2 regions of the Phenylobacterium sp. genome follow, and region 2 is predicted to be linked to the other one. Evidence: predicted binding sites of a transcription regulator. Region 2 holds the regulator's gene; the other holds the start of a gene.
What was found. Region 2 encodes HrcA, which represses chaperone genes, less so after heat shock. Its sites were predicted from a motif close to GTTAGCANTCNNNNNNNNNGANTGCTAAC; they were not measured.
Positions count from the first base shown of each region.

Region 1: groES (co-chaperone GroES) is a predicted target of HrcA. The motif match lies at 3,283-3,311, and genes of this name have one in related genera.

Region 1 covers NZ_OZ260078.1:3,042,707-3,058,443, reverse strand. Annotated here, with positions in the region: gene ACQ66R_RS14955 (peptidoglycan-binding domain-containing protein) at 1-772, shown strand, start outside; gene ACQ66R_RS14950 (hypothetical protein) at 945-1,352, opposite strand; gene ACQ66R_RS14945 (hypothetical protein) at 1,451-1,855, opposite strand; gene ACQ66R_RS14940 (class I SAM-dependent methyltransferase) at 1,950-3,161, opposite strand; gene groES (co-chaperone GroES) at 3,381-3,668, shown strand; gene groL (chaperonin GroEL) at 3,731-5,380, shown strand; gene pelA (pectate lyase) at 5,564-6,748, shown strand; gene ACQ66R_RS14920 (3-oxoacid CoA-transferase subunit B) at 6,755-7,408, opposite strand; gene ACQ66R_RS14915 (CoA transferase subunit A) at 7,408-8,118, opposite strand; gene ACQ66R_RS14910 (monovalent cation:proton antiporter-2 (CPA2) family protein) at 8,226-10,106, shown strand; partial or broken gene ACQ66R_RS14905 (IS5 family transposase) at 10,226-10,980, opposite strand; gene ACQ66R_RS14900 (class I SAM-dependent methyltransferase) at 11,058-12,305, opposite strand; gene ACQ66R_RS14895 (isopenicillin N synthase family dioxygenase) at 12,396-13,349, shown strand; gene ACQ66R_RS14890 (M2 family metallopeptidase) at 13,524-15,317, opposite strand; gene ACQ66R_RS14885 (carbonic anhydrase) at 15,406-15,737, opposite strand, start outside.
Region 2 covers NZ_OZ260078.1:2,528,805-2,544,541, reverse strand. Annotated here, with positions in the region: gene rsmI (16S rRNA (cytidine(1402)-2'-O)-methyltransferase) at 1-797, opposite strand, end outside; gene hemW (radical SAM family heme chaperone HemW) at 921-2,081, opposite strand; gene rdgB (RdgB/HAM1 family non-canonical purine NTP pyrophosphatase) at 2,224-2,823, opposite strand; gene ACQ66R_RS12310 (hypothetical protein) at 2,913-3,119, shown strand; gene ACQ66R_RS12305 (DUF2975 domain-containing protein) at 3,244-3,771, shown strand; gene ACQ66R_RS12300 (helix-turn-helix domain-containing protein) at 3,785-4,021, shown strand; gene rph (ribonuclease PH) at 4,538-5,254, opposite strand; gene hrcA (heat-inducible transcriptional repressor HrcA) at 5,405-6,430, shown strand; gene grpE (nucleotide exchange factor GrpE) at 6,438-7,028, shown strand; gene ACQ66R_RS12280 (PEPxxWA-CTERM sorting domain-containing protein) at 7,149-7,871, shown strand; gene dnaN (DNA polymerase III subunit beta) at 8,052-9,170, shown strand; gene ACQ66R_RS12270 (zinc-finger domain-containing protein) at 9,333-9,623, opposite strand; gene ACQ66R_RS12265 (ABC transporter ATP-binding protein) at 9,717-10,661, shown strand; gene ACQ66R_RS12260 (N-acetyltransferase family protein) at 10,669-11,223, opposite strand; gene mutS (DNA mismatch repair protein MutS) at 11,458-14,148, shown strand; gene ACQ66R_RS12250 (HAD-IA family hydrolase) at 14,799-15,377, shown strand; gene ACQ66R_RS12245 (SRPBCC family protein) at 15,490-15,737, opposite strand, start outside.

The DNA of each region.
Region 1 (15,737 bases), 510 kb from region 2:
CCTCGTAGCGGGCTCGTACACACCCACACGCATCCGCAGCGAACTCACGTTCCCTGGAGCCATCGCGACGGGGGCCACAGGTCTGAAGGTCAAGCGAGTACAGGAGTGGCTGACGCTCCACGACTGCGCACTCGCGATCGATAGCGACTTCGGTCCGGTGACCGAGCTTCAGGTTCGCTCCTTCCAGGCCCAGGTCGGTATTGCTGTCACGGGCGCCGTCGACAACACAACCTGGGACCACCTCGTCGAGCCGTTGGTCAAGGCCGTGGCTCCGATCGCGCCCGGCGCGACGCTCTCATCGACGATCAATGCGGTGGCGGCCCAGCACGTCGCGCAGCATCCTCGCGAAGCCGGGGGCGACAACCGTGGCCCCTGGGTGCGAGCCTATCTGGGCTGGGATGGCACGCCCGCGAGATGGTGCGCCGGCTTCACCTGCACGGCGATGGAACAGGCCGCCGCCATCCATGGCGTCGCGCCCGCGATCGCATCGTCTGCGAGTTGCGACACGCTCGCGGACCGCGCGAAAGCGGCGAACAGGTTCGTGGCCGGCGGCGGCGCCAACACGCCCCCCGCGAAGACGATACCGCCCGGCAGCTTCTTCCTCGTGCGGGCGACGGCGACGGACTGGACCCATGTGGGCATTGTGGCCGGCGCCGGACCCGCTGCGTTCCAGACCCTCGAAGGCAACACCAACGACGAGGGCTCGCCTGACGGCTACGAGGCCTGCGCCCGCGCGCGGAACTATCGGAACAAGGACTTCATCGTCTGGTAGCTCGCCGCGGCCGGGCCTTGTTGTCAGACCGGGGTAGCCATCAGGCTCGTTTGGGAGGATCGCGGCGGCGACCGGGATCCCCTCCTCACGCTCAAAGCGCAGAGGGTCCCCGGGTCGCGCGCTGCGCGACACGCCCGGATGCAGCCTCTCAGGCCGGGCCACGACTCGCGCGTCAGGCGACCGCAGCTTGGCGCTTCTTGGCCCGGCGCAGAACGAGGTACTGCAGGTCACCGACGATCAGGGCGGAGACGGCCTGGACGGCCACGAAGGCCACGCCCAGCTGGGTCGGCTGGACCCAGCCCAGCGCCATGATCGCGATGCTCTCGATAGCCCAGAGCGCGTTGAACGCCACCAGAGCCCAGACCGCAGGGCGCGGCAGCGTGGGCCGAAGCGCCATGACGACCAGCCCTGCGGCGTAGACCAGCAGGAAGAGGCCGACCGGCTGCATGAAGGCGAGTGAAAGCCCCAGCGGCTGTGCGAGAAAGCCGGCGTCAAACGCGAAGGCCGCGCCCATCAGTCCGCAAGCCGCGGCGTCGGCGCCGATGACGAAACGCAGGAAGGTCGAACGAACGGCGGTCATGAGGGAAGCTCCTTGGGCTTGTCGATGGCCCAAGGATTTCGCAGTAGCGGCCGCCGGTCGATTACGCGGGAGGTAAGGCCCGCCGCCTCGTGGCCGGCCTACTTCACCGGCACATGGTCGGCGTGCGGGCAGACCGCCGCCAGCAAGGCTTCGTTGTCGGCGCCCTCGGCCTTCTTCGGCGTGTCGGAGCGCCACGTCGCCTTGATGTCGAGCGCCTGGTTCGGCCGGTAGCTCGCCATCGGGATCACGTTCTTCTTGCCGCAGTCATAGGCCGCAACGCTGCCGACGCTGTCGGCCTTGCCGGGCGCGGACGGACCCAGCGTGCCCTTGGACAGCGCCTGCATCACAACAATGCGGCCGCTCTGCTTGTCCTTGTAGGTGTAGTCGCTGTCGAACGAGACGCTGGCGCCGTTCTCCATCGTGTGGAACTTCGTCCAGGTCTCGGCCGAGGCGGCGCCGGCGACGAGGCTCAGGGTGGCGGCAAGCGCGAGGGCGCGGCGCATAGCGTGTCTCTCCAAACAGTCGTTCGAGTTTCTTGGGCGCGACCCTAGCGGCGGTTTTTGGGCGCCTCCACACATTTCAGGCGCGGCACAACGCCTAAGCCGCCTTCCGCCTGGCCTTCGCATAGCCCCGCTCGGTCTCGCCGATGTAGTCGCGGGTGATGGGCAGCACGTCGACGCGCTTGGCCAGCTGGATCTGGAAGATGAACTGCCGGCGCGCCCGGAAGCTCTGTTCCGCGATGCCCAGATAGAACTCGAACATCCGGCAGAAGCGTTCGTCATACAGCTCGACGATGTCGGGCCGGGCCGCGCGGAAACGGTCGCGCCAGTGCCGGATGGTCTCGGCGTAGTGCAGGCGCAGGATCTCGATGTCGGTGACGATCAGGCCCGCCCGCTCGATGGCCGGCAACACTTCGGACAGGGCGGGCGAGTAGCCGCCCGGGAAGATGTACTTGTCGATCCAGGCGTTGGTGACGCCGGTCTCTGGCCGCCCGATCGAGTGGACCAGGGCGACCCCGTCGTCCTTCATCAGCCGCGCCACGCCGTCGAAATACTCCTGGTAGTTCGGCCGCCCCACCGCCTCGAACATGGCGATCGACATCACCCGGTCGTACGTCCCCTTCAGGTCGCGGTAGTCGGTGAGCGAGAACCGCGCCTTGTGCGCCAGCCCCTTCGCCTCGGCCCGTTCCTTGGCCACCTTCAGCTGCTCGACCGACAGGGTGATGGCGTCGACCTCGACATCGGCGTCCTCGACCAGCTGCAGCGCCAGGCCGCCCCAGCCGCAGCCGATCTCGACCACGCTCATGCCGGGTTCCAGGGCGAGCTTGGCCGCGATGTGCCGCTTCTTGGCCAGCTGGGCTTCTTCCAGCGTCATGTCGGGCCGCTCGAAATAGGCGCAGCTGTACTGCATGTCCTCGTCGAGGAACCGCCGGTAGAGGTCGTACGAGAGGTCGTAGTGGTGGGCGACGTTCTTGCGCGCGGCTACCCGGTCGTTGGCCTCGCGCAGCGTCTTGCGCAGCCAGCGGCGGAAGGGCCCGCGTTTCTTGGTCTTGTTCTTGGCGTTGGCGCCGATCAGGTCGATGAACGCGTCAATGTCGCCCTGCTCCAGCACCAGGCCGCCATCCATGTAGGCCTCGCCCACGCCCAGGCCCGGCTTGGCCGCGATCCGCGCCGCCCAGGCCGCCGTGGTCACGCGCGCCACCAGCGGCGGGCCCGACCCGTCGCCCAGCTTCAGTTCGGCGCCGCCCGGCAGCTTGATCGTCAGGTCGCCTTCGCGCACCAGACCCTTGAGAACCGACTGCAGACCCATGGCGCCCCCTCCTATTTTCGACCGACAGTAGGATCGTCTGCGCGAATTCCAAGCCACCGCTCGCATTGGATGCGCGACGTCGCTTGACTCAAGCCGCACCGGTTCCTAACTCCCGCACGACGTTGGCACTCAGGGGTTGGGACTGCTAACAGCCACGTCCCCCCGGGCCCGCGTCACCGCATTTTGAACCGTCTCGAACGGAATAGAGAGAGAAGAACTATGGCGTTTCGTCCCCTGGGAGATCGCGTCCTCGTCAAGCGCGTCGAGGAAGAAGAAAAGACCAAGGGCGGGATCATCATCCCCGACACCGCGAAGGAAAAGCCGCAGGAAGGCGAAGTGATCGCCACCGGCCCCGGCGCCCGTGACGACTCCGGCAAGGTCCAGCCTCTGGACGTCAAGGCCGGCGACCGCATCCTGTTCGGCAAGTGGTCGGGCACCGAGGTCAAGCTCGATGGCCAGGACCTGCTCATCATGAAGGAAAGCGACATCCTGGGCGTCGTCTCCTAAGGCGACCTCGAGGGCCCGCGACCGGGCCGCTTCCCCCAACAATCTAGGAAAGAGAATCAGCCATGGCTGCCAAAGACGTCTATTTCGCCTCCGACGCGCGCGACCGCATGCTGCGCGGCGTCAACACCCTCGCCAACGCCGTGAAGGTGACCCTGGGCCCCAAGGGCCGCAACGTGGTCATCGAGAAGTCGTTCGGCGCCCCGCGTTCGACCAAGGACGGCGTGTCCGTCGCCAAGGAAATCGAACTGGCCGACAAGTTCGAGAACCTGGGCGCCCAGCTCATCCGCGAAGTCGCCTCCAAGACCAACGACAAGGCCGGTGACGGCACCACGACCGCCACGGTCCTGGCCCAGGCCATCGTCGTCGAAGGCCTGAAGTCGGTCGCCGCCGGCATGAACCCGATGGACCTGAAGCGCGGCGTCGACAAGGCGGTCGCCAAGGTCATCGAAGAGATCAAGGGCAACGCCAAGAAGGTCTCGGACAACTCGGAAATCGCCCAGGTCGGCACCATCTCGGCCAACGGCGACTCGGAAGTCGGCGAGATGATCGCCAAGGCCATGGCCAAGGTCGGCAACGAGGGTGTCATCACCGTCGAGGAAGCCAAGACCGCCGAGACCGAACTCGACGTCGTCGAAGGCATGCAGTTCGACCGCGGCTACCTGTCGCCCTACTTCATCACCAACGCCGAGAAGATGGAGGCCGACCTCGAAGAGCCGCTCATCCTGCTCTTCGAAAAGAAGCTCTCCTCGCTGCAGCCGCTGCTGCCGGTGCTGGAAGCCGTGGTCCAGTCGGGCCGTCCGCTCCTGATCATCGCTGAAGACGTCGAAGGCGAAGCGCTGGCGACCCTCGTGGTCAACAAGCTGCGCGGCGGCCTGCGCGTCGCGGCCGTCAAGGCTCCGGGCTTCGGCGACCGCCGCAAGGCCATGCTGGAAGACATCGCCACCCTGACCGGCGGCCAGCTGATCAGCGAAGACCTGGGCATCAAGCTCGAGTCGGTCACGCTCGACATGCTGGGCAAGGCCAAGAAGGTCACGATCACCAAGGACGACACCACCATCGTCGACGGCACGGGCGACAAGGCCGACATCTCGGCCCGCATCGCGCAGATCAAGGCCCAGATCGAGACCACCACCTCGGACTACGACAAGGAAAAGCTGCAAGAGCGTCTGGCCAAGCTGGCCGGCGGCGTCGCGGTGATCCGCGTCGGCGGCTCGACCGAAGTCGAAGTGAAGGAAAAGAAGGACCGCGTCGACGACGCCCTGAACGCGACCCGCGCGGCCGTGGAAGAAGGCATCGTCCCCGGCGGCGGCGTCGCCCTGCTGAAGGCCTCCAAGGTTCTGGACGGCTTCAAGGGTGACAACGACGACCAGGAAGCCGGCGTCGCCATCGTGCGCCGCGCGCTGCAGGCTCCGATCCGCCAGATCGCCGAAAACGCCGGCGTCGAAGGCTCGATCGTGGTCGGCAAGGTGCTCGAGAACAGCTCGGCCACCTTCGGCTTCAACGCCCAGACCGAAGAGTACGTCGACCTGGTGAAGGCCGGCGTGATCGACCCCGCGAAGGTCGTCCGTACGGCGCTGCAGGATGCGGCCTCGGTCGCCGGCCTGCTGATCACCACCGAAGCGGCCATCGTCGAAGCCCCCAAGAAGGGCGGCGGCGGCGCGGGCGGCATGCCCGGCGGCGGCATGGGCGGCATGGGCGACATGGACTTCTAGTCGCCTTGAAAGCTGTCATCCCGGCCAACGGAGCGGCGCAAGCCGCGTAGGCCGAGCCGGGAAGAGACCGGAGGGCGGGACCGCAGGGTCCCGCCCTTTTTCTTTGTGGGCGATGCTACCGCGCCTTGCAGGATGGCGCTCTCAGCTAGGTAGCGGCGACTTTGGCGGTGCAAGCTGTCGCCTATGATCCGCCCTGCCGTCGCAGCCGCCCTCCTGCTCGCCACGTCGGCCCAGGCTGCCGTCGTCGGCCAGATGACCCCGGCCCCGCCGCTCACCCGCGAGCGCCTCGCCGACATCCCTGCGGGCGAACGCGCCACTTGGTCCGACTATCTCGACCGCTCCGAGGCGGCACGCCGCCTGAACGCCGCCGAGACCACCAACGGCCTGCCCCCGACCTCCGGCGACGCCGCGGCCTCGATGCCGCTGAACAAGTCCGCCACCTGGTACGCCACACCCGAGGCCCGCCACATCGCCGACGTGATCGTCAGCTTCCAGAGTCCCGCCGGCGGATGGGGCAAGAATTCGCCCCGCAACGGCGCCGTCCGCCAGCCGGGCCAGCCGTTCTCCGCGGAGAAGGACTACGTCGGCACGCTCGACAACGACGCCACCGTCACCGAACTCCGCTTCCTGGCGCGCGTCATCACCGCCGGCGGCGAGGCGTCCTATCGCGACAGCTTCGAGCGCGGCGTCCGTTGGCTTCTGGCGGCGCAGTATCCCAACGGCGGCTGGCCCCAGGTCTGGCCTCTGGTCGGCGGCTACCACGACGCGGTGACGTTCAACGACGATGCCATGGTGGCTGCGCTCAGCCTCCTGAGCGACATCGCCAAGGGCCAGGGTGACTACGGCTTCACAGCGCCCGCCCTGCGCGCCGAGGCCGATATCGCATGGCGGCGCGGCCTCGCAGCCGTCCTCAAGGCGCAGGTCGTGAAGGACGGCCGCCCCACCGGCTGGCCGCAGCAGGCCGACGCGGTCACACTGGCGCCCGTCGGCGCCCGCAACTTCGAGCCCGCGGCATTGGCCAGCGCCGAAAGCGCCGGCATCCTGGCGTATCTGATCAAGGCCTTCCCCACCCCGCCAAATGAGGTGGCCCGCGCTGTGAGCGGCGGCATAGCCTGGCTGAAGAGCGCGGCGATTGCCGACAAGGCCTGGCCGACGCCGGCCCCCGGCGAGGCCCGCCGCCTGGTCGACCAGCCCGGCGCACCGCCGCTATGGGCCCGCTACTATGACCTCGCCACCGGCCGCCCGATCTTCGGCGACCGCGACCGCACCATCCATGACGATGTCCACGACCTGAGCGCCGAGCGCCGCAATGGCTATGCCTGGTTCACCACCGCGCCTGCGAACGTGTTGAAGGCCTACGGCCGATAGCCCGGTCTAGCCGGCCACCGTCTCGGCCACCCGGAACTCCGCGCCGGTCTTGGCCTTGATCTCGTCAACGGTCACGCCCGGCGCCAGCTCCAGGAGGGTCAGAGGCGACTTGCCCCGGCTGACGTCGAACACGCCCAGCTCGGTGACCACCAGGTCGACGACGCCCTGGCCGGTGAGCGGCAGGGTGCAGGCCTTGAGCAGCTTGGGCGCGCCGGTCTTCTCGGTGTGCTCCATGACCACGACGACACGCTTCACGCCCGCCACCAGGTCCATGGCGCCGCCCATGCCCTTCACCATCTTGCCCGGGACCATCCAGTTGGCGAGGTCGCCGTTCTCGGCCACCTGCATGGCTCCCAGGATGCTGAGGTCGATGTGGCCGCCGCGGATCATCGCGAAGCTGTCGGCGCTGGAAAAGTAGCTGCTCGACGGCAGGGCGGTGATCGTCTGCTTGCCGGCGTTGATGAGGTCGGCGTCCTCCTGCCCCTCGAGCGGGAAGGGGCCCATGCCCAGCATTCCGTTCTCGCTCTGCAGCGTCACGCTCATGCCTGCGGGAATGTAGTTGGCCACCAGCGTCGGGATGCCGATGCCGAGGTTCACGTAGAAGCCGTCGCGCAGCTCCTGAGCCGCGCGGGCGGCGATCTGGTCCCGAGTCCAGGCCATTAGACGGCTCCCTCAAGCTTGCGGGTCGTGCGCTGCTCGATGCGCTTCTCGTGCACCCCTTCGACGATGCGGTCGACGAAGATGCCGGGCGTGTGGATGTTGTCGGGGTCGAGCGTGCCGGTGGTGACGATCTTCTCGACCTCGGCCACGCAGACCTTGCCGGCGGTCGCCATCATCGGATTGAAGTTCCGCGCGGTCATCCGGTAGACGAGGTTGCCTTCCTGGTCGCCCTTCCAGGCCTTCACGATCGAGAGGTCGGCGGTGAGGCCGCGCTCCATCACATAGAGCTCGCCGTCGAACTCGCGGACTTCCTTGCCTTGGGCCACCAGCGTGCCGACGCCGGTCTTGGTGAAGAAAGCGGGGATGCCCGCGCCGCCGGCCCGGATGCGCTCGGCCAGGGTGCCCTGCGGATTGAACTCCAGCTCGAGCTTGCCCGACAGATAGAGCTCGGCGAACAGCTTGTTCTCGCCGACGTAGGAGCTGATCATCTTGCGGATCTGGCCGCCGGCCAGCAGCACGCCCAGGCCGAAGTCGTCGACGCCGCAGTTGTTCGAGACAACCGTCAGGTCCTTGACGCCCGACTGGCGGATCGCCGCGATCAGGGTTTCGGGAATGCCGCACAGCCCGAAGCCGCCCGCCATGATGGTCATGCCGTCGAACAGCTGCCCTTGCAGCGCCTCGACCGCGTCTTTGCGAACCTTGTCAGCCATACCCGTCTGATACGCCGCAAAACGGTGGTCCGGAAGGGTCGGTCAAAAAATTCATCGATTGATGATATTGTAGTCACACCCCCGGATCAGGGGATGGTGATCCCGCAATGACCGCAGACTCCCTCCTCATCCAGGCCCTGGTCTATCTGGCGGCCGGCGTCGTCTCCGTTCCCATCGCCAAGCGCCTGGGGCTGGGTTCCGTCCTCGGCTACCTGATCGCCGGCGTGCTCGTGGGCCCCTTCGCGCTGTCCCTCGTGGGCGACCAGGCCGACGTGATGGCCTTCGCCGAGTTCGGCGTGGTGATCCTGCTGTTCCTGATCGGACTGGAGGTGAGGCCGGCGCTGCTGTGGGAAATGCGCACCTCGATCTTCGGTCTGGGCGCCGCGCAGATGCTGGCAAGCGCCGCGGTTGTAGGCGCCATCGCCCTGATCCTGGGCGCCGACTGGCGCGTGGCGCTGGCCGTGGGTCTGATCCTGTCGCTGTCGTCCACGGCCATCGTGCTGCAGAACCTGGAGGAGAAGGGCCTGCGGCAAGGCCCCGTGGGCCAGGCCGCGTTCGGCGTTCTGCTGTTCCAGGACCTGGCGGTCATCCCACTGTTCGCCCTTCTGCCGCTTCTGGCCGCCAGCCCGGGCGGGGTCGAAGCCGCCGCCGGGCACGGCCACAGCATCCTGACTGGACAGCCTGAGTGGGTGCGCATTGTGGCCACGTTCGCCGCCGTGGCTGGCGTAGTGGTGGGCGGCCGCTATCTGACGCGACCGATCTTCCGTTTCATCGCCGCGGCGCGCCTGCGCGAGATCTTCACGGCTTCGGCCCTGCTGCTGGTGGTGGGCGTCGCGGCCCTGATGGAGCTGGTCGGGCTCTCGCCGGCGCTGGGCGCTTTCCTGGCCGGCGTGGTGCTGGCCGAGAGCGAGTTCCGGCGCGAGCTCGAGACCGACATCGAGCCGTTCCGCGGCCTGCTGCTGGGCCTGTTCTTCATCACCGTGGGCGCGGGCCTGAACCTGGGCCTCGTGGCCGCTCAGCCGGTGCTGGTGATCTCGCTGACTTTGGGGCTGATGGTCGCCAAGTTCGCATCGATGTGGGCCGTCGGCCTGGCCTTCCGTCGAAGCCGGAGAGACTCGGCCACCATGGCCGTGTCCCTGGCCCAGGGCGGCGAGTTCTGCTTCGTCCTGCTGACCTTCGTGGCCGGCGCCCAGGTGCTGTCCGCCCAGGACGCGGCGCTGGCGACCGCCGTGGTGGCGCTCTCCATGGCGCTGACGCCTGTCGCCTTCGTGCTCTACGAGAAGCTGGTGCTCAACCGCACCGCCGGCCTGGCCGAGCCCGAGCGCCTGGCCTTCGACGATGGCGCGCCCGACGTGATCGTCGCCGGCTTCGGCCGCTTCGGCCAAATCGCCACCCGCCTGCTCATCGCCAACGATTTTTCGGTGGTGCTGCTCGATTCCTCGATCGAGCAGATCGACACCATCCGGCGCTTCGGCTGGCGGGTGCATTACGGCGATGCGACGCGCCTCGACCTCCTGCGGGCGGCAGGGGCCGACAAAGCCAAGCTGCTGCTGGTGGCGATCGACGACAAGGACAAGGCCGTCGAGCTGGTGAAGGCCGCCACCGACTACTTCCCCAATCTGACGATCCTGGCCCGCGCCTACGACCGCCGCCATGCTTACGAGCTGGTGCGGGTGGGCGGCGACGAGGTCGTGCGCGAGACGTTCGAAAGCGCGATGCTGTTCGGCAAGAAGGCGCTCTTGCGGCTGGGCCTGTCGGACCGCCGCGCGGCCAAGGCGGTCACCCTCTTCCGCGACCACGACATGGCGCTCTTCAAGAAGCTGGCTCCGGTCTACGGCGAGGAGGAGCAGTACGCGATGGCCGTGCGCGACAGCCGCGAGACCATGGAGAAGCTGCTGACCGAAGAGATGCGCCGCCTGTCCAAGGAGGAGGCCGAGGAGGCCGACAACGACCGGGCCGCCGCCAAGCGCCGCCTGGAGGCCGGCTAGAGCCTGTCCGGTTCAGCTTCTGAACCGAATGAACAGGCTCGCTCTGTTGGATTTATAGCGCCTTTCAGGGCGAAACCGGCGTCCACCTTCGCCCAACGCGCTCTAGGTCCTGTGGACACTTATCGTAGCCACAAGACGATGGCGGCGAGGGTGACGATGGCGAGGTAGTTGCGGGCGGTCTTCTCGAAGCGGGTGGCGACGCGGCGGAACTGCTTGAGCCTTGAGAAGCAGCACTCGACCAGGTGGCGCTGAGCATAGAGCTGGGCGTCGAGGGGGTGCTTGATCGCGCGGGATGGGTTGTTCGGTATGACGGCGATCGCGCCCTTCTCAGCGATCTTCTGGCGCAGGCGATCTGAGTCGTAGGCGGTATCGGCCATCACTACGTCGGCGGCCAAGCCTTCGATCAAGGGTTCGGCCTGGGGTGCGTCGCCACGATGGCCGGCGGTGAGGCTGAACCGGACAGGACAGCCCAGGCCTCTGACCGCCATGTGGATCTTGGTGCTCAGGCCGCCGCGGGAGCGGCCAAGGGCCTGATCTTCAGACCCCCCTTTTTCGCGCCCGCCGCATGCTGGTGGGCGCGCACGATGGTCGAGTCGACGATCAGGTACTCGAAGTCCGGATCGTCCGAGAGCGCCTCGAAGATGCGCCACCAGACCCCTTTGGCGCTCCAGCGGCTGAAGCGCCGAAAGACCGTGTTCCAGTCCCCGAACACCTCGTGCAGGTCACGCCAGGGCGAACCCGTCCTGACGATCCAGAGCACGCCCTCGACGAACATCCGGTTGTCCCGACCCGTCGAGCCCTTCTGATCCGGCCGCCCGATGGTCAGCGGCGCGATCCGCTCCCACTGCTCATCGCTCAGCACCAGTCGATCCATCACACCCAAGACCGCCTCCAAAAAGCAGTCTTGAATCACGCTTCGGACCCAGCGTGAATCCTAAGAGTCCACAGCTCCTAGAGCCGCTTGCGCGCCGAGATCTGGTACATGCCTCGGAAGGTGGCAGGATGGCGCTCCTCGAACGCCGCCCACCGGGCGAGATCGTTCAGCGGCGCGCCGGGGAACATGCCGCGGTAGATGTCCAGGATGGGCAGCGGGAGCTTGACGGCTTCCAGCTCCAGCCCGTTCTCATCGAGCATCCGCTGCAGGTCACCGGGCGTGAGCGTGTGTTCCTGGACGTGCATCAGCAGGTCCAGGCAGGCGCTGACCGAGTAGAAATCCCCCGACGTCGCGACCTCTCGCACGGGCGAACCGGCGGGCGCGTCCAGAATGGCCCGGCGCAGCGCCCGGATCCCCTCGGTGGTCGACGGATAGGCGGCCGCCAGCGCCTTCGCCGGCGCAAGATAGGCGCGGGCGACGGTGCTGTAGACGCCGATATCCATCCGGCCGCCGGGCCGCAACAGGCCGGCCAGGACCCGAGCCCCGGCGAAGGGATCGGCCATATGGTGCAGCACCCCACTGCAGTCGATCACATCGAACGTGCGGCCCAGCGCGCCCAGCGCCAGCAGGTCGGCCTGGGCGAAGGTGACGTTGTCGATGCCCAGGGTCCGGGCGGCGCGCATGGCGTAGGCGAGGCTGGCGCGGCTCAGGTCCACCGCCAGGACGCGGCTGCGAGCTCTGGGCTTGGCGATGCTCAGAGCGTTTCGGCCCGTCCCGCAGCCGGCGATCAGGATGTCGGACTCTTCGTCCATCGGCGCGGCGGCGTGAAGCTCCACCCAGCGTGGATAGGGATTGGCTTCGTACTGCGCCTGGACGGCCCGCGAGACCTCGTCGGAGATCGGGGTGATGGTCTCGATCCGGGCGGCCAGCTCCGCCTCGTCCCGCGCACTGGCGATCTGGCCGATGATCGCCGCAAGATGGGGGCCGGCCTCGCGGGCGAGCAGCGTGGAGGCGTCGGGCCGGCCGCTCAGGGGCCTATAGGCGGCGTAGAGCAGCAGGCTGACGTCGTCGTTGCGGGAGGCGATCTCGGCGAGGCGCGCGGTCTCGTCGGGCGCTTCCCACCAGGCGTACTCGTTGATGAACCCCTGCAAAGCCAGATGCGCCAGGAGCGGCGTATGCTGGGGCCCGGCGCCCTGGAGCAGCAGCTGTCGCCGGACGCCGGTCAGGTGGCGCTCGAGCGCGGCGTCGCGCAGGGGCGCCGATCCGAGACGGCGCGCCAATTGATGATCTTTGACGATCGCGGTGGCGAAGGCGGCCCAGGTCACGGAGCCTCCTTACCACGCAGCTTGACCTTGGCCAGCCTGGGGGTCGCTTGCCGGGATGCGCGGCGGCGCGCGGAGGTGTAAAACGCCGGAATGAGCCAAGCCACTGCCCTCCAGGATCGTATCGAGCCGGTCTCGTTCGACCTCTTCGCCAAAGACTTCAACGCCTTCACCCAGGCGCTGGGCGACAGCTACGCCCGCTGGGGCTTCGCGGTGATCTCCGATCACGGCATGCCGCAGGATAAGGTCGACGCGGCCATCGACCAGATGAAGCAGTTCTTCGCCCTGCCTGAGGCGGCGAAGATGAAGTACAAGCTGCCCGTCGCCGGCCAGCGCGGCTACACGCCCTTCGGCGTCGAGACCGCCAAGGGCCACACCCACTACGACCTCAAGGAATTCTGGCACGTGGGCCGCGACCTGCCGCCCGGCCACCGGTTCCGCGATCACATGATCGACAACGTCTGGCCCGATCTGGAGCTGCCCGAGTTCCACGCGAAGGTGCAGTGGCTCTACAACGCGCTGGACGCCATGGGCCTGAAGGTCCTGGAGGCGATCTCGACGTACCTCGGCCTCGATCGGCACTTCTTCGACAACAAGGTCGACGTGGGAAATTCGATCCTGCGCCTGCTGCACTATCCGCCGGTCCCCAAGGACGGCCCGCACATCCGCGCCGGCGCGCATGAGGACATCAACGTCATCACGCTGCTGCTCGGCGCCGAAGAAGCCGGGCTGGAGGTGAAGGATCACGACGGCCGCTGGATCGCCATCAATCCGCCGGCCGGCAGTCTGGTGTGCAATATCGGCGACATGCTGCAGCGGCTGGTGAACCACCGCCTGCCGTCCACGACCCACCGCGTGGTGAACCCGGCCCCCGAGCGCCGCGGCTTCCCGCGCTACTCGACGCCATTCTTCCTGCACTTCAATTCGGACTACCTGATCCGGACGCTGCCGAGCTGCGTCGACGCCGCCAACCCCGACCGGTACCCGCAGCCCATCACGGCCGACGAGTACCTCCAGGAGCGGTTGAGGGAGATCAAGCTGGCTTAGGGGCGGCGCGTATTCCCTTCTCCCCTTGCGGGAGAAGGTGTCAGCCACAGGCTGACGGATCAGGGGTCGCGCGGAGCAATCCGGCGACCCCTTCTTCGTTTCAGTTTGAGAGGCCGGTGCGACCCCTCATCCGACCTGCTTCGCAGGCCACTTTCTCCCGCGGCTTCGGCTGGCCTACCACCCGCACTGCTGGCCCTTGTTCTGTTGGGTCAGCCAGGCGTCGAGCGGCTTGAAGTAGGCGGTCACCGCGCTGGCGTCCGTCCGGGTCTCGCCCGAGAATACGGCCAGCGTCTGCGGCCAAGGCTGCGACATGCCCAGCTCCATCATCCTGTTGAACTTCTCACCCACCGCCTTCTGGCCATAGACCGAGCAGCGATGCAGCGGGCCCTTCCAGCCGGCCTGCTGGCAGGCGGCCCGGTGGAACTGGAACTGATAGATGTGGGCCAGGAAGTAGCGCGTGTAGGGCGTGTTGCCGGGAACGTGGTACTTCGCCCCCGGATCGAAGGCGTCGGCCGGACGGTCGCCCGGCGGCTTCAGGCCCTGGTACTTGAGCCGCAGCGCCCACCAGTCGGCGTTGTACTCGTCGACCGTCGTCTCCCCCGAGAAGACGCCCCAGCGCCACCGGTCGACCAGCAGGCCGAACGGCAGGAAGGCGATCTTGTCGAGCGCCATCTTCAGGAGAAACGGGATGTCCTCCTCGGCCCCCGGGACGGCGCCCAGCAGGCCGATCTGGTTCAGGTAGGTAGGCGTCGAGGCCGACAGGGCGGCGAAATCGCCGATGGCTTCGTGGAAGCCGTCGTTGGCCCCGTTGCGGAACAGCGTCGGCTGGTTCTGGTAGGCGCGCTGGTAGTAGTTGTGGCCCAGCTCATGGTGGACGGTCCGGAAGTCGTCGGCGTTCACCTTCGTGCACATCTTGATGCGGATGTCGTCCTTGTCGTCCAGGTTCCACGCGCTGGCGTGGCAGACGACTTCGCGGTCGGCCGGCCGCGTGATCAGCGAGCGCGCCCAGAACGTCTCCGGCAGGGGCGCATAGCCCAGCGACGAGTAGAAGGCCTCGCCGGTCTTCACCATCCGTTGCGGGTCATACCCCTTCTCGAGCAACAGCTTGTCGAGGTCGTAGCTGGAGGCGGCGGTCTTGGGCGCGACCACGTCATAGATGTTGCCCCACTGCTGGGCCCACATGTTGCCCAGGAGGTCGGCGCGGATCGGGCCGGTCTTTGGTTGCACCGCTTCGCCGTATTTCTCCGAAAGGCGCGCACGGACGTAGCAGTGCAGGTTGCGGTAGAACGGCTCGACCTGCTTCCACAACCGATCAGTCTCGGCGGCGAAGGCGTCGGGGTCCATGTCGTAGTTCGAGCGCCAGAGCGCGCCGGTGTCCTTGAAGCCCAGGCCCCGAGCGCCGTCGTTCGAGAGCGCCGCGAACTTGGCGTAGTCCGGCTTCATCACCCTGGCGGTGTCGTGCCAGCCTTCCCAGGCGGCCTTCAGCTCGGCCGGGTCGCGGCTCTGGGCCAGGACGTCCTCGGCGTCATTCAGGGTGATCGTCTTGCCCTTGTAGGCGAACTTGCCGGTCGAATAGGTGCTGTCGAGCCTGGTCAGCAGACCGGCCAGTTCCTCAGCCGCGCCGGGCCGGTTCGGCGCCGGCGCCACCGCGTAGAGCTTGAGCAGCTTCAGCTTGCGGGCCGTGACCGCGTCGGCCGCCACGCCGTTGAACTTCGCCGCCTCGACGGCCAGTCGGGCCAGGAGGCCGTTCTGCTCGGCGTTGGCCTTGGCCTCGAGCCACTGGGTGTCTTCGGTGATGAAGTTGGCGCGGACCCACTGGGCCCGGTTGGCGAAGGCGTTGGCCTTGTCGAGCTGGGCCTCGGCGCTGTCGACGAAGGCCTTGGCCTCGGCGGGCGTCGGCTGGGCCATGGCAGGCCCGGCGCACGCCAGGACGGCCGCCGCGGCGGCCGCCATAAGCTTCAGTTTCATAAGCGGTTCCTAGACGTTTCCTTGGGCGGCTCTCTGCCACCCGCTGGCGGCGAAAAGAGGACCGCCGGCCGGGCGCGTCAAGCGAGCGTCAGCCCACGAATTCGGACAGGTCGTCAGGGCCCGAGATGGTCACGCCCATGTCGGTCACCAGCCCCGTGCCCAGCGTGTAGACCCAGCCATGGACACTGAGTGGCTGTCCCCGCCGCCACGCGTCCATGACGAAGACGTCCGAGGCCACGTTCTTGACCTGGCGCATGACATTCAGTTCCACGAGGCGGTCCCACTTGGCCTTCTCGTCGGGCAGTTCCGACAGCTCGTGGCGGTGTTCGTGGTGGACTTCGCGAATGGGGTGGAGCCAGTGGTCCACCAGGCCGCGGCGCTGGCCGTCGACGGCGGCGGCGACGCCCCCGCAGCCGTAGT
Region 2 (15,737 bases):
GCGGCGGCGTCGGCCGGCTTCAGGCGGGCCAGCGCGTCGCGCAGCGCCGTGTCGGCGTCGGCGGCGGTGGCCTCGGTTTCGCGGCCCGGGGCCACCAGGATCACGATCTCGCCCTTGGGCGCGTCCAGCTTGGGGTCCGCCGCCAGCGTGCCCAGCGGGCCGCGGTAGAAGGTCTCGTAGAGCTTGGTGATCTCGCGGGCGACCACCGCCTCGCGGTCGGGGCCCAGCACGGCGGCCATGTCGGCCAGGGTGTCGGCCAGGCGCGAGCCGCCCTCGAAGAACACCAGCGTGGCGCGCACCCCGGCGAACTCGGTCAGGAACGTCCGCCGCGCCGCGCTCTTGGGCGGGGGGAAGCCCACGAACAGGAACCGGTCGGTCGGCAGCCCCGCCGCCGACAGCCCCGCCAGCAACGCCGAGGCGCCGGGAATCGGGACCACGTTGTGGCCGGCCGCCGCGGCCTCGCGCACGAGCCTATAGCCGGGGTCCGAGATCAGCGGCGTGCCGGCATCGCTCACCAGCGCCACCCGGCCGCCGCGCTCCAGCAGCGCCATGGCCTTGGGCCGCGCGCGCTCGGCGGCGTGCTCGTCGTGGCGCTCCAGCGCAGCCTTGAGCCCGAACGCCTGCAGCAGCTTGCCCGTCACCCGGGTGTCCTCGGCCAGCACCAGGTCGACCTGCTTCAGCACGTCCAGCGCGCGCAGGGTGATGTCGCGCAGGTTCCCGATGGGCGTCGCCACCACATAGAGCCCGGGCGCGAGCGGGGCGTCGTCGAGGATCGGTGGGGGCAGGGCGCGGGCCATGGGCGGGGAGGGTTCTCCTGTCCCCCCTCCAAACGCAAGCCTGCACACGTGACGCGCAACCGCCATCGGGCGATGAGTCTGCCGCGAGGCGAGACCCTACGGGCCGCCCCCGGGGGGGCTGGCTCAGGCCCCGAGCACCAACTCCGAGGTCACGGCGTTCAGCAGCCGCCGCCCGTGCGTCGTCGCTCGAAGGCGCTCGGGGTCGCGGGCCAGCAGGCCCATCTCGACCAGCCGCCGAACCACCGGCGTGTCGGGCGACAAGGCCAGCGCGGCGACCTCGCCGAACGCTACGCCCTCGCCAATCCGCAGCCCGCTCAGCAGGCGCTCCTCGGCCGCCTGGACCGGCGTCAGCGTCTCACGCCCGGCGAACCCGGTCCCGCTCGCGTTCACCCGGGCGATGTAGTCGGCCGGCCGGTCCGCGGCCTCTGTCGCCACGCGCGCACCCTCGACCGTGATCCGCCCGTGGGCGCCGGGCCCTGCGCCCACGTAGTCGACCCCCGTCCAGTAGACGAGATTGTGCCGCGAGCGGGCCGCCTCGCCGCGGGCATGGTTCGAGACCTCGTAGGCCTCGAACCCCTCGGCCTCCAGCACCGCCTGGGTCGTGTCGTAGAGGTCCGCGCCCGCTTCATCGCGGGGCGGGGCGAACAGCCCCCGCCGCACCGCGCGGTCGAAGGCGGTGCCCTCCTCGATGGTCAGCTGGTAAGGCGAGATGTGCTCGGCGCCGAGGGCGACGGCGGCCCTCAGCTCGTCGGCCCAGGCCCGCGGCGTCTGGTCGGGCAGGGCGTAGATCAGGTCCAGCGACAGGCGGGGAAACAGCCGCGCCGCGGTCTCGGCTGCCCGGCGGCCCTCGGCGGCGTCGTGATTGCGCCCCAGGAATTTCAGCGCCGCGTCGTCCAGCGCCTGCAGCCCCAGCGACAGGCGGTTCACGCCGGCGTCGGCCAGGCCCGCGAACCGGTCGGTCTCGGCGTCGGTGGGGTTGGCCTCCAGGCTGACTTCGAGATCGGCCGCCGGCGTCCAGAGCCGCCTTGCCGCCGCGAGGATCTCGGCGACCCAGGCGGGCTCCATCAGCGACGGCGTGCCGCCGCCAAAGAACACCGACACCAGCTCGCGCGGGCCGGTGATCGCGCGCTGGGCCTCCAGGTCGCCCACGATGGCGCGGGCCAGCCCGGCCGCCTCGGCCTCACGTCCCCGCGCCTTGAAGACGTTGAAGTCGCAGTAGGGGCAGATCCGCGCGCAGTACGGCCAGTGGACATAGACGCCCAGCGGGGGCGGAGCCGCGCTCATCCCTCCTCACCCGTAGGGGGAGGGGGACCGCCGAAGGCGGTGGAGGGGGAACGCCCCGCCCACGGAGTCTGATGCGAAGCCCCCTCCACCACGCTGCGCGTGGTCCCCCTCCCCCTACGGGTGAGGAGAGGGCAAGCGGTCATCACAGCAGCGCCGCTTTCAGCTTCACGAAGGCCCGGGCGCGGTGGCTCATGCCGTCCTTCGCGGCCGGCTCCATCTCGCCGAACGTTTGGGTGAAGCCCTCCGGAATGAAGATGGGGTCGTAGCCGAAGCCCTTGTCGCCGCGCGGCGGGAAGGTGAGCACGCCGTCGACCCGGCCCTCGACCACCACGGCCGGGCCGCCCGGCCAGGCCACCGCCAGCGACGAGGTGAACCAGGCGGCGAAGTCCTCGGCGCCCACCTCCTCCAGCCGCTCCTCGACCTTCTTCATGGCCAGGCCGAAGTCCTTCGACGGCCCGGCCCAACGGGCGGAATAGATGCCGGGCGCGCCGTCCAGCGCCTTGACCGACAAGCCGGAGTCGTCGGCCAGCGCGATCAGGCCCGAGGCTTCGGCGGCGGCGCGCGCCTTCAGCAGGGCGTTGCCCTGGAACGTCTGCTCGGTCTCCTCGGGCTCGGGCAGCCCCAGCTCGCCCGCCGCCACCAGCCGGAAACGGCCCTCAAGAATCTCGGCCAGTTCGCGCGCCTTGCCCGGGTTGTGGGTCGCCACGACCAGGCGGGTCCCCGGTTCCAGCTTCAGGCTCATGCGCACGCTCCGTGTCTTCGCGGGCGAAACCTACCGCCGCGCGCGGTTCGCTGCATTGCGAAAGTTTAACATTGTTAATCGATATTCACGTGATCGAGAAACGATGCGGGCGTATTGATAATCACATCGAAGCCCAGCGCTTCACCCACCCCGCTGCCGCAGCGCAGCAAACGAAACGGAGCTACCAAATGTTCGCCAACGCCATGAACGTCCTCGACCGCACCGCGATGAGCTTCATCGTTCTCCTGGCCGCCGCGCCGATCCTGAGCATCGTCGCCCAAGCCGCCTTCCTCTAAGCTCCGAAGCACGAGAGCAATGAGGTTCGTCGAACGATCCGCCCTGGCGCTGGCCCCGGTCTGAACGACCACCAGCCGCCGCGGCGGATCACGACGAAGCCAACAAGGGGGAGCTACCAGAGACATGCGCGCCTTGGGTCCGGGCTCGGTTTCGAGCTTCCTGAAGATCATCCTCGATGTGGTTTTTGCGGCCCTCTGGATCGGCGTCGCCGTCCTCTCCCTGATCACGCTCGCGGCGCTGCTGCTGAGCTTCAATCCCGACCTTCTCACGGGCGTCAAATTCAACGGCGAAGCCGCCGAGCTGCTGGAGCGCGGTCCCGTCCTGACCGCCGGACTCGCAGCCGCGGCGCTCTACCTCGCCGGCATCCTCGTCATCGTGGGCTCGCTGCGCCGCATCTTCACGACGCTGACCGCGGGCGACCCCTTCCATCCCGACAATGTGGCCCGCCTTCGCCTGATCGGCCTGATGCTGGCCGGCCTGGAGCTGGGCCGTTACGCGGTCTGGGCCGTGGGCACGCTGCTGCCCGGCGTCGAGCGCAACCAGCCCAGCATGGGCCTCACCGCCTGGTTCTCCGTCCTTGTGGTCTTCGTGCTCGCGGAAGTGTTCCGCGAAGGCGCCCGCCTGCGCCGCGAAGCCGAGCTTACGATCTAGGGGCCCTCGTCAGATGCCGATCCGCGTTAGCCTCGACCGGGTGCTGCTCGAGCGGCGCATGTCGCTGACCGAGCTGGCGGACCGCGTCGGCGTGACCATCGCCAACCTGTCGATCCTCAAGACCGGCAAGGCCCGCGCCGTCCGCTTCTCGACCCTGTCGGCCCTCTGCCGTGAGCTGGACTGCCAGCCGGGCGACCTTCTGGTCTACGAGCCCGGGCCCGACGACAGCTTCGAAGAGGACGAGGGATAGAATCGCCCTCAACGGGGCGTCAGCCGCCCCCTCTGCATGCTGCGCTGCGGCAGCGTACATGCGGCATTGCAGCGCAGATTTATTCATCGGGCCGGGAAATCCTTGTCATTCCCGAGACGAACCCCTATCTCCGCCTCCAAGTTGCACTGCACAATGGAGGGTTCGATATGATCGCCCTGATCGAAAAGTTCCTGGACGCGATGTTCGCCCCGCTGGCGCGCGAACTCGAGCGCATGCCCCCGCAGGCAATGCGCTTCAACGTGTTCTTCTGAGTTACGCGCCGTAACCGCGGTTCCGCGAAAGCAGGCCGCAGGTTCACGGACGTTCACGGCGCCGACCCCGCGAGGGGCGGCGCCGTTTTCGTTTCTCCCCTCCCCCTCGTGGGGAGGGACAGATCGCCAAAGGCGATCAGGGTGAGGGAGTCGGGGCCAGGGCTCAGAGGGTGGGGAGGATCGACACTCCCTCACCCTGGCCGCTGGCGCGGCCTGTCCCTCCCCATCAAGGGAGGGAGGCGCGCTACGCCCCCGTCGCCGTCCGCTGCATCTCGCACAGCTCGCCGATGCCCTTGCGGGCCAGGGAGAACAGCGCGTCGAACTCGCCCTGGCTGAAGCCGCGCTTCTCGCCGGTGGCCTGGACCTCGACGATATCGCCCTTGCCGGTGAGCACGAAGTTGGCGTCGGCCTCGGCGTTCGAATCCTCCTCGTAGTCGAGATCCAGCACCGGCGTGCCGTTGAAGATCCCGCAGCTCACCGCCGCCACCTGGTCGAGGATCGGGTCGGTGGCGATCACGCCCTCGTCCAGCAGGTACTTCGTCGCCAGCCGCAGGGCGACCCACGCGCCGGTGATCGACGCCGTGCGGGTTCCGCCATCCGCCTGCAGGACGTCGCAGTCGATGGTGATCTGCCGCTCGCCCAGCGCCTTCAGGTCGATGATCGCCCGCATTGAGCGGCCGATGAGGCGCTGGATCTCCTGGGTGCGGCCGCTCTGCTTGCCCGCCGCGGCCTCGCGCCGGCCGCGCGTGTGGGTGGCGCGGGGCAGCATGCCGTACTCGGCGGTGACCCAGCCCTGGCCCTTGCCGCGCAGGAAGCCGGGGACGCCCTCCTCCAGGCTGGCGGTCACCAGCACCTTGGTGTGGCCGGCCGAGATCAGGCACGAGCCCTCGGCATAGCGCGTCACCGCCGTCTCCAGGACGATGGGGCGCAGAAGGTCGGGGGCGCGTTCGGAGGGTCGCATGGGGCTGGCTTTCAGGCGTTGTCTTGGGGGCGCGATCTTGCGCCGCCACGGGCCGCGCTTATCCTAGATCGGGAGTAGACAGTCCATGGGCCAACCCTGCCGCACCCTGTGACACCATCGCCGTTTTCCGTCGGGCCCAGTCTGACCGACATGGACGCCCGTGCCCGCGACATCTTCCGGCGCATCGTCGAGAGCTATCTGGAGACGGGCGAGCCGGTGGGCTCGCGCACCCTGTCGAAGGGGGGCGTCTCGCTGTCGCCGGCCTCGATCCGCAACACCATGCAGGACCTGACGCACCTGGGCCTGCTGGGCGCGCCGCACGTCAGCGCCGGCCGCCGGCCGACCCATGCGGGCCTGCGCCTGTTCGTCGACGGGCTGATGGAGGTGGGCGACGTCGGTGAGGAGGAACGGCGCAACATCGAGGCGCGCCTGCTGGCCCACGGCCGCAACTACGAGGACGCGCTGAACGAGGCCTCGGCGATCCTGTCGGGTCTCGCGGGCGGGGCGGGGGTGGTCGTCACGCCCATGCGCGACGCCGGCGTGACGCACGTGGAGTTCGTGCCGCTCTCGGGCGACCGGACCCTGGCGATCATGGTCTTCGACGACGGCACGGTGGAGAACCGCCTGATCCGCCTGCCCGAAGGCGTGACGCCCTCGGCGCTCACCGAGGCGTCCAACTTCCTGAACGCCCGCCTGCGCGGCAAGACGCTGGCCGAGGCAAAGGCGGACCTCCGCCTCGAGCTCGACCGCGCCCGGCAGGAGCTGGACGTCACCGCCGCCCGGCTGGTCGAGGACGGCCTGGCCGCCTGGGGCGGCGGCGAGGCCGAGGACCGCGCCCTGATCGTCCGCGGCCGCGCCAACCTGCTGGAAGACCGCGACGCGCTGGAAGACCTGGAGCGGGTCCGCTCGCTGTTCGAGGACCTGGAGCAGAAGGAACAGCTGATCCAGCTGCTGGACGGCGTGCGCGACGGCCAGGGGGTGCGCATCTTCATCGGCGCCGAAACGCGACTCTTTTCGCTTTCGGGTTCCGCTGTGATCGCGGCGCCCTATATGACGGGCGCCCAAAAGGTGGTGGGCGCGATCGGCGTGATCGGGCCCGCGCGATTGAACTATGCCAGGATCATCCCGTTGGTGGACTACACCGCCCGGGTGCTTGGCCAGGTGATGAAGAGCTGAAGGTCTGATGTCCGAGGAACTGACGCCTGCCGATCTCGAAGCTGGTGACGACGCCGGCGCCGATGTCGAAGCGATGGCCGCCGAGATCAAGGCGCTGAAGGAGCAGGTGCTCCGCTACGCCGCCGAGGCCGAGAACACCAAGCGCAGAGCCGAGCGCGAGATGAACGACGCGCGCGCCTATGCGATCACCAAGTTCGCCCGCGACCTGCTGGGCGTGGCCGACACCTTCGACCGCGCCCTGGCCGCCGCCCCCGAGGGCGAAGGCGCCGTGAAGAACTTCGTCGTGGGCGTCGAGATGACGTCCAAGGAACTGCAGTCGGCGTTCGACAAGAACGGCCTCAAGAAGATCCTCCCGCCCAAGGGCGAGAAGTTCGATCCCCACAAGCACCAGGCGATGATGGAACAGCCCGCCGGCGACGGCGTGGAGCCGGGCGGCGTCATTCAGACGCTGCAGGCCGGCTACGAACTGCTGGGCCGGCTGGTTCGTCCGGCCATGGTGGTGGTCGCGGCCAAGGGCGCGAGCCCCGCTGCGAAGCCCGACGGCTATCCTGGAGAGTCCGGCGCCGACGCGGGCGGAAGCCTCGATACCCGCGCCTGACGATCAGGCCCCCTTTCGGGGGAGGCCGTCCTTTTCCCCGAACAGTACCTCGCAAGGCGACCCGCCCGCGGGTCGCCTTCGTTGTGCACGGCCGCCGAGCCGTTTTGGGGAACCTCTGTGATGCGTAAGCTTGCAACCGCCATGGCCGCCGCGCTGCTGACCGCGACCGCCGGGTCGGCCGTGGCCGCGACGGCCGTGGTCTATCAGAACGATTTCAACACCTCGAGCATGGGCTCGGGCGTCGTCGCGACGATCACCGGTCCGAGCGGCGCGTTCGACGTGGGCGGCGCCGACTACGGCGGTCTCACCGGCCGGTTCCTGCAGAACGGCTCGACCGATCTGACGATCTTCACCTTGTCGAACCTGCCGGCCCACACGTCCCTGGACGTGGACTTCACCCTGGTCTTCCTGGACTCCTGGGACAGCATCGATGGCGGCCTCGCGCCCGACTATCTGGAGATCTACCTGGACGGCGCGCTGTTCGCGAAGCTCACGGCGAACAACGCTTCGGGCTCGACGAACGACTTCGCCGGGGGCGCCCAGACCCACCTGTCGAACTTCATCTACAGCGGCTGGAACGACCGGGTCGTCGACATGTCCGGCGTGGGCGGGCTGTCCTTCGCCCACACGGCCTCCACCTTCACACTGGGTTTCCGGGCCGGCGGCGCGGGCTGGCAGGGCGGCGCCGACGAAAGCTGGGGCGTCGACAACCTGAAGGTCACCGCCACCCTGCCGATGGCGGGCGGCGTGCCCGAGCCTTCGACGTGGGCGCTGCTGATCCTGGGCTTCGGCGCCGCCGGCGCCATGATGCGGCGTCGTGGAGCGCGCGCAGCCGCGGCCTGATGAACGCTCCGATGTCGCGGTAAAGCGCCTCGCTGGTCCCAGCGGGGCGTTTTGCTGTGAGTAGGGCGGCCATCCTCTTTCCCAGCCTCGCGAAATCGCTAATGTCCGCAGTCCCCTCCCTTCGGGGCGTGCGCGGATCGAGCTGATTCGACCGGGCGCGATTGGTGAGCCGGGACCGAAATGAAGCTGACGATCGAACGCGCCGCACTGCTCCGCGCGCTTGGCCATGTGCAAAGCGCCGTCGAACGCCGCAACACCATCCCGATCCTGTCGAACGTGCTGTTGTCGGCCGACCGCGACCGGCTGACGTTCTCGGCGACCGACCTCGACCTCGAGATCATCGACGAGGCCCTGGCCCAGGTGGACCAGCCCGGCCAGATCACGGCCCCGGCCCATACGCTCTACGAGATCGTCCGCAAGCTGCCCGAGGGCGCGGACGTCAGCCTGTCGTTCACCGGCGAGGATCCGCGTCTGACGGTGGCCGCCGGCCGCTCGCGCTTCAACCTGCCGGTCCTGCCGGCCGGCGACTTCCCGGTGATGTCCTCCGAAGGGTTCTCAGGCTCGGTCGACGTCGACGTGAACGACCTGATCCGCCTGATCGACAAGACCCGCTTCGCCATCTCGGCCGAAGAGACGCGCTACTATTTGAACGGCCTCTACGTGCACACGGTGATCGTCGACGGCAGCCCGCGCCTGCGCGCGGTGGCCACCGACGGCTCGCGGCTGGCCCTGGCCGACATGCCGGCGCCCGAGGGCTCGGCCGGCGCGCCCGGCGTGATCGTGCCCCGCAAGACCATCGGCGAGATGCGCCGCCTGCTGGACGACGCCGGCGAGAACGTCGCCCTGCAGATCAGCGCCCAGAAGGTGCGGCTGGAGATGAACGGCGCCGCCCTGACCTCGAAGGTCATCGACGGCAACTTCCCCGACTACGCGCGCGTCATCCCCAAGGACAACAACCGTACGGTCATGGTCGATGCCAAGCTGTTCGCCCAGGCCGTTGACCGCGTCGCCACCATCTCGGCCGAGAAGAGCCGCAGCGTGCGCATGGCCATCGAGAGCGGCCGCGTCGTCCTGACCGTCCGCAACATGGAAGCCGGCCAGGCGGTGGAAGAGCTCGAGATCGACTACGACGGCGAGCCCTTCGAACTGTCGTTCAACGCCCGCTACCTGCTGGACATCACCGACCAGATCTCGGGTGGCTCGATGGAGCTCCGCTTCGGCGGCCCCAACGACCCGGCCCTGGTCCTCGACCCCAGCGACGCGGACGTCCAGTACATCCTGATGCCGCTCAGAGTCTGATTTTCCCTCCCTTGATGGGGAGGAACAGACCGCGAAGCGGTCAGGGTGAGCGAGTCGCGATCAAGCTCCGACTCCGCACTCTGGCCCACACGTCCTCACCCTGCTCGCCTCCGGCGAGCGGTCCCTCCCCATCAAGGGAGGGAAGGTCGAGCGGCGCAGGCTTCAGTGCCCGCCGGAGCCTTCGTAGACGCCCGGCGCCAGGTGTTCGTCTTCCTTGCCCTCGGACCCGTGCGCCAGCACGAAGCGGCGATCGCAGTAGGGGCATTCGACGAAATCGGCGCCGCCCATCTCCAGGTACACGCGCGGATGGCCCAGCGCGCCGCCGATCCCGTCGCAGGCCACGCGGTGGCTGCGCACCGTGATCACCTCGGGCGGATTCGCATCGGCGATCAGCGCCGGCTTGGCGGGCGCCGGTTCGGGCTTGGACTTCGGAGCAGCGGCTTTGCGGGCCATGGATCGTCACTACCTTGGTGGAGGTCGCTTGGCTCACCGCCAGCGTGGCCCTAGGTATGCGAGCACGGCTCGGCGCGTCAACGACAGGACCCCATGGATCTCCCCGAATTCGCCATCGAGGCCAAGGGCCTGACCAAGACCTACGCCGCCACCAAGACCACGCCCGAGATGAAGGCGTTGCGCGGCATCGATCTGGCCATTCCCCGAGGGTCGATCTTCGGCCTGCTGGGCCCGAACGGCGCGGGGAAGTCGACCTTCATCAACATCCTGTCGGGCCTCTGCCAGAAGACCAGCGGCGAGGTGAAGATCTGGGGCCGCGACATCGACACGCACCCCAGGGACGCCCGCGCCGCCATCGGCGTCGTCCCGCAGGAGATCGCCGCCGACCCCTTCTTCACGCCGAAGGAGTCGCTGGAGGTCGCCGCCGGCATGTACGCGGTGCCGAAATCCGAGCGCCGGTCCGACGAGCTGCTGAACGCTCTGGGCCTGGGCGACAAGGCCAACGCCTACGTCCGCCAGCTGTCGGGCGGCATGAAGCGCCGCCTGATGGTGGCCAAGGCCATGGTCCACAATCCGCCCGTCCTGATCCTCGACGAGCCCACCGCCGGGGTCGACGTCGAGCTGCGCAAGCAGCTGTGGAACTACGTGCTGGAGCTGAACCGCAAGGGCGTGACCATCGTGCTCACCACCCACTACCTGGAAGAGGCGCAGGAGCTCTGCGACCAGATCGCCATCGTCAACCGCGGCCAGGTGGTGGCCTGCGAGCCCACCACCACGCTGCTGCGCCGGATGGACATGCGCCATGTGCTGGTCACCCCGGAAGAGCCGGTGACCGAGGCCCCCGCGCTGCCCGGCTTCGAAACCAAGCTCATCAAGGCCGGCGGCTTCTCGGTCAGCTACCGCACCGGCCAGTCCAGCGTCGAACAGGTGCTGGCCGCGATCCGCGCCGCGGGCCTGCACATCAAGGACATCTCGACCGAGGACCCCGACCTCGAGGACGTGTTCGTCAGCCTCACCTACGCGGCGGAACAGGCGTAGCCGGACCTCAGGGCGGGTCGGAAAGCGTCCGGATATCCGGCCAGCGATAGGCCACCTCGTGCAGCATGCCGCCGGCGGGTCCGGGCTCCAGTCTGACGGGTTCGGCCTCGCCGCCCAGGTGTTCGTAGAACCGCCGGGCCGGCGCGTTGTCGCGCAGCACCGAGATCACCAGCGACCTGGCGCCATGCTCGGCCAGCGCCCGGGCCGCATCCCGCAACAGGCGCCCGCCCAGACCGCGGCCCTGCGCGGCGCGAACCAGGTACAGCGTGGCGATCTCGGCCTCGCCCGGCACGCCCCGGCGCGACGGCCCGCCCTGAGCATAGCCCACGATGCCCCAGCGGTCGGCCGCCGCCAGGGTGACGTCGTCCGGGCCCGGCCGCAGCAGCTGCTGGCCGAAACGGCGGGCGTGGGCGGTTTCCGACATCCGGGCCAGGTAGGCGTCCGGGAGCAGGCCCCGGTAGGTCTCGCGCCAGGATGTGACGTGAACAAGCGCCAGCGCCTCGGCGTCCGCCGGGCCGGCGGGGAAGACCACGAAACGCGAATCAACGCTGCCGTAAGCCATCTATCCACAGCTTGGGCCTCGCACGGCGCGGTTCAAGGGGGTGCGGGACTCGGTGGCGTCCTCTAGCCTCGTGGCGCGAGCAGCGCCCCCTCCACCACTTCGTGGTCCCCCTCCCCCATTGGCATGGGGGAGGAACTTGTCGCTCCAGTTCCTCACCCGCTTGCGGGGGAGGGGGACCACGAAGTGGTGGAGGGGGCGCTGACCCTGTCGAATCGAATGACACTCAACAGCCCGATGAACGCCCAGGTCTCCGCCCCCACGCCCGACGCCGCCGGCGCCACGCCGGTGATGGCCCAGTACTTCGAGGCCAAGGCGCGCCAGCCCGACGCGCTGGTGTTCTTCCGCATGGGCGACTTCTACGAGCTGTTCTTCGAGGATGCGCAGAAGGCCGCCGCCACCCTCGGCATCACGCTGACCGCGCGCGGCCAGCACGGCGGCGCGCCGATCCCCATGGCCGGCGTCCCCGCGCATGCCATGGAGGCCTACCTCGCCAAGCTGATCCGGGCGGGCTTCAAGGTGGCCGTCTGCGACCAGCTGGAAGACGCGGCCGAGGCGAAGAAGCGCGGCCACAAGGCGGTGGTCCGCCGCGACGTCACCCGCGTGGTGACGCCCGGCACGCTCACCGAGGACGGCCTGCTGGACGCCCGCGGCGCCAACCGCCTGGCCGCCGTGTCGGTTCGCGCGGGCGGCGCGGCGGTGGCCAGCGTCGAGCTCTCCACCGGCGAGGTCGAGTGCCTGTCGGTGACGGTGGCGGGGCTGGCCTCGACCCTGGCGGCGCTGGGGCCGTCCGAGGTGCTGGTCCCCGACCGCCTGTTCGCCGACGAGGCGGTCAGCGCGGCGCTGAAACAGGCCGGCGGCTTCATCCAGCCGATGCCAAGCGCGCTGGCCGAGCCGGGCGCGTCAGAGACCCGGCTGAAGCGGCTCTACGGCGTCGACACCCTGGACGGCTTCGGACCGCTGTCGGGCGCCGAGATCTCGGCCCTGGGCCTGATCGCCGCCCACCTGGAGACCACCCAGGCCGGGAAGCTTCCGGCCCTGTCCGCGCCTCGCAGAGCGGGCGAGAGCGACGTCATGGTCATCGATCCGGCGACGCGGGCCAGCCTCGAGATCGAGAAGGCCACGTCGGGGACGCGCGACGGCTCGCTGCTGGCCGCCATCGACCGCACCGTCACCGCCCCCGGCGCGAGGATGCTGGCGGCGCGACTGGCGCGACCCCTGCTGGACCCCGCCGCCATCGACGTGCGCCTGGACGCGGTCGCCTGGTTCGTCGGCCACCGCGCTCAGCGCCAGAAGCTGCGCGAGACCCTGAAGGGCCTGCCCGACATGGCGCGCGGTTTGTCGCGCCTGGCCCTGGGCCGGGGCGGGCCGCGCGACCTGGGCGCCCTGCGCGACGGGCTGACCGCCGGCGGCGCCGTCTGCCGCCTGTTCACCGAGCTGCGCGACCCGCTGGTGACCCTGCCGACGGAGACCGCCCAGGCGCTGTCGGCGCTGCACCTGGAGAATGTCCCCGAGCTCGCCAACTTCCTGGAACTGATGATCGACGGCCTGGGCCCAGACCTGCCGGCTCTGGCCCGCGACGGCGGCTTCGTGGCCCCGGGCGTGCGGCCCGAACTGGACCAGGCCCGCGCCCTGCGCGACGACAGCCGCCGCGTCATTGCCGCCCTGGAGGCCCAGCTGGTCGCCGACAGCGGCGTGACGCTCAAGGTCCGCCACAACGCCGTGCTGGGCTATTTCGTCGAAGCCACGGCCAAGGCCGCCGAGCCGCTGCTCAAGCCCCCGCTGAACGCTGCCTTCATCCACCGCCAGACCATGGCGAACCAGATCCGCTTCACCACGGTGGAGCTGGCCGAGCTGGACGCCAGGATCGCCCAGGCCGCCGAGCGGGCGCTGGCCATCGAACTCGACACCTTCGAGGCCTGGCGCGAGGCCGCCACCCGGGTGGCGTCGCTGATCCAGGCCGCCGCCCACGCCGCCGCGACCCTGGACGTGGCCGCGGCCCTCGCCGAATGGGCCGATGACGTGGGCGCGACCCGCCCGATCCTCGACCGCTCCACCGCCTTCGAGGCCGAGGCCGCCCGCCACCCGGTGGTCGAGAACGCGGTGCGCCGCGCCGGCGACGCCTTCACGCCCAACGACTGCCGCCTGGACGGCGCGGGCGTCGGGGGCCCGCGCCTCAGCCTCGTCACCGGCCCGAACATGGCCGGCAAGTCGACCTTCCTGCGCCAGAACGCGCTGCTCGCCGTTCTCGCCCAGTCCGGCTGCTTCGTCCCCGCGAAACGCCTGCGCCTGGGCGTCGTCGACCGCCTGTTCAGCCGTGTCGGCGCCGGCGACGACCTGGCCCGCGGCCGCTCCACCTTCATGATGGAGATGGTCGAGACCGCCGCGATCCTCAGCCAGGCGACCCCGCGCAGCCTGGTGATCCTGGACGAGATCGGCCGCGGCACCGCCACCTACGACGGCCTCGCCATCGCCTGGGCCTGCGCCGAGGCCCTGCACGAGACCAACCGCTGCCGCGCGCTGTTCGCCACCCACTACCATGAGCTCGCGGTCCTCGAGGGCCGCCTGCCCTACGTCTCCAACCTCAGCCTGAAGGCCAAGGAGTGGAACGGCGAGCTGATCTTCCTGCACGAGGCCGGCCCCGGCCCCGCCGACCGCAGCTACGGCGTCCAGGTGGCCAAGCTGGCGGGCGTACCGATGCCGGTGGTGGCGCGCGCGAAACAGGTGCTGGAGCGCCTGGAAAAGGAATCCGCCGGCCCCGCCAACCTCGACGACCTCCCCCTCTTCGCCGCCGTCGCCGAGCCGGAAGCCAAGTTCGGCCCCAGCAAGGTCGAGGAGGCCCTGCAGGTCCTCGACGTCGACGGCATGAGCCCCCGCGAGGCGATGGACGCGCTGTACCGGCTCAAGGGGTTGATGGGCGGGGCGTAGGGCTGGGTTGGGCCGGGAAGGCCCGCTTTCACCCCGCAGGCGACCTCCTGCAGGTCCGCAGTTGGGGCTTGTGCGGTGGTGGGTCCTCAGTAGGGTCGGTCTGTGCCAGTCGCAAAACTGCCCGCGCCACCGAAGGAACCCGCGCCCCTCCCGCCGGGCGAAGCCGATTACATCCGTCGATGCGTGCACAGGTACTACGGCGACAACGCGGTTGTCAGGAACTACGGCCCCGACCCACGACGCCTGGAGCTGCATGTGGAAACTGACGCCGAACCGGGGCTGGAACGCCACGAGTGCCTCGGCCTGCTCATGTGCGAAATCAACCGTGACTACATCGGCCTAGAGGTGACCAGGCGCGGAAGCCGGATCAGGGGGAACGCCAAGATCGCGTATCGCCAAGGGCAAGTTCTCTAGGTCTGCTTCCCAAACCTAGTAGACCTTCAGGCGACCTTGCGCGGCCAGACCGAGCCATACATCTCATGGCCGCCAGTCTGCCTGCCTCTCAAAGTCACTCAAGGACGGCCCCGCCGGGGCCGCCGCGCCGCGGCCGGCCGGAGGCCGGTCCTTGACTGACTTTGAGAGGCAGGCTCGCATCTCCCCATGAGATCCATGGACACCCATCACCTGACGGTGCTCGCTTGAAGGCCTTCATGGTCGACGTCGACGGCGTGGTGGTCATCCCCCGCCCCGGCGGCTGGGCCATCGACATGGAGCGCGACCTCGGCCTGTCCGTCGCCACCCTCCAGGCCCGCTTCTTCGCCCCGCACTGGGACGATGTTGTGACGGGCCGCGCCGCCCTGCATGACCGCCTGGGCCCGGTCCTGGCAGAGATCGCCCCGCATCTGACCAGCCAGGCCCTCACGGACTACTGGTTCGCCAAGGACGCCCAGCTCGACGACACGCTGCTGGCCGACCTCGCCGCCCTTCGCGCCACGGGCGTCCAGCTCCACCTCGCCACCGTCCAGGAGCACCAGCGCGCCGCCTATCTCTGGGACACCCTGCGCCTGCGCGACCGGTTCGACGCCATCCACTATTCGGCCGACGTGGGATGCGGAAAGCCCGACCCGGCGTTCTTCGCCGCCGCCCGGGCCCGCACCGGCTTCCGCGCCGCCGACCTCGTCCTCATCGACGACAAGCCGTCCAACGTCGAGGCCGCCCGCGCCGCCGGCTGGGGCGGCGTGCTGTGGGACGGGACACAGACGTTGGCCGACGTGCTCTCCCTCCCTTGATGGGGAGGGACAGGCCGCGCCAGCGGCCAGGGTGAGGGTGTGTCGATCCTCACCGACGCGTCACAGGGCCCGCCCGGCCACTCCCCTCCCCTTGCGGGGGGAGGGCCGCGCCTCAGGAACCGGCCGCGCTGGCCCCCAGCGTCGCGAGCAGCTCGTCCAGTTGCCCGAACTGTTCGGGCAGGCCCTCTTCGGCCCCGCGGTTCGCCTCGAGCGCCGCCTTCGAGGGGTATAGTTCGCGCAGGACCAGCAAGGTTCGGCCATCCTGTTCCTCGAAGGTCACCGTGGTGACCGCCGCGTCCTCGCCCTCGTCGTTGGTCCAGACCAGACGCGAGGGCGGCGTCACCTCCAGATACCGGCCGA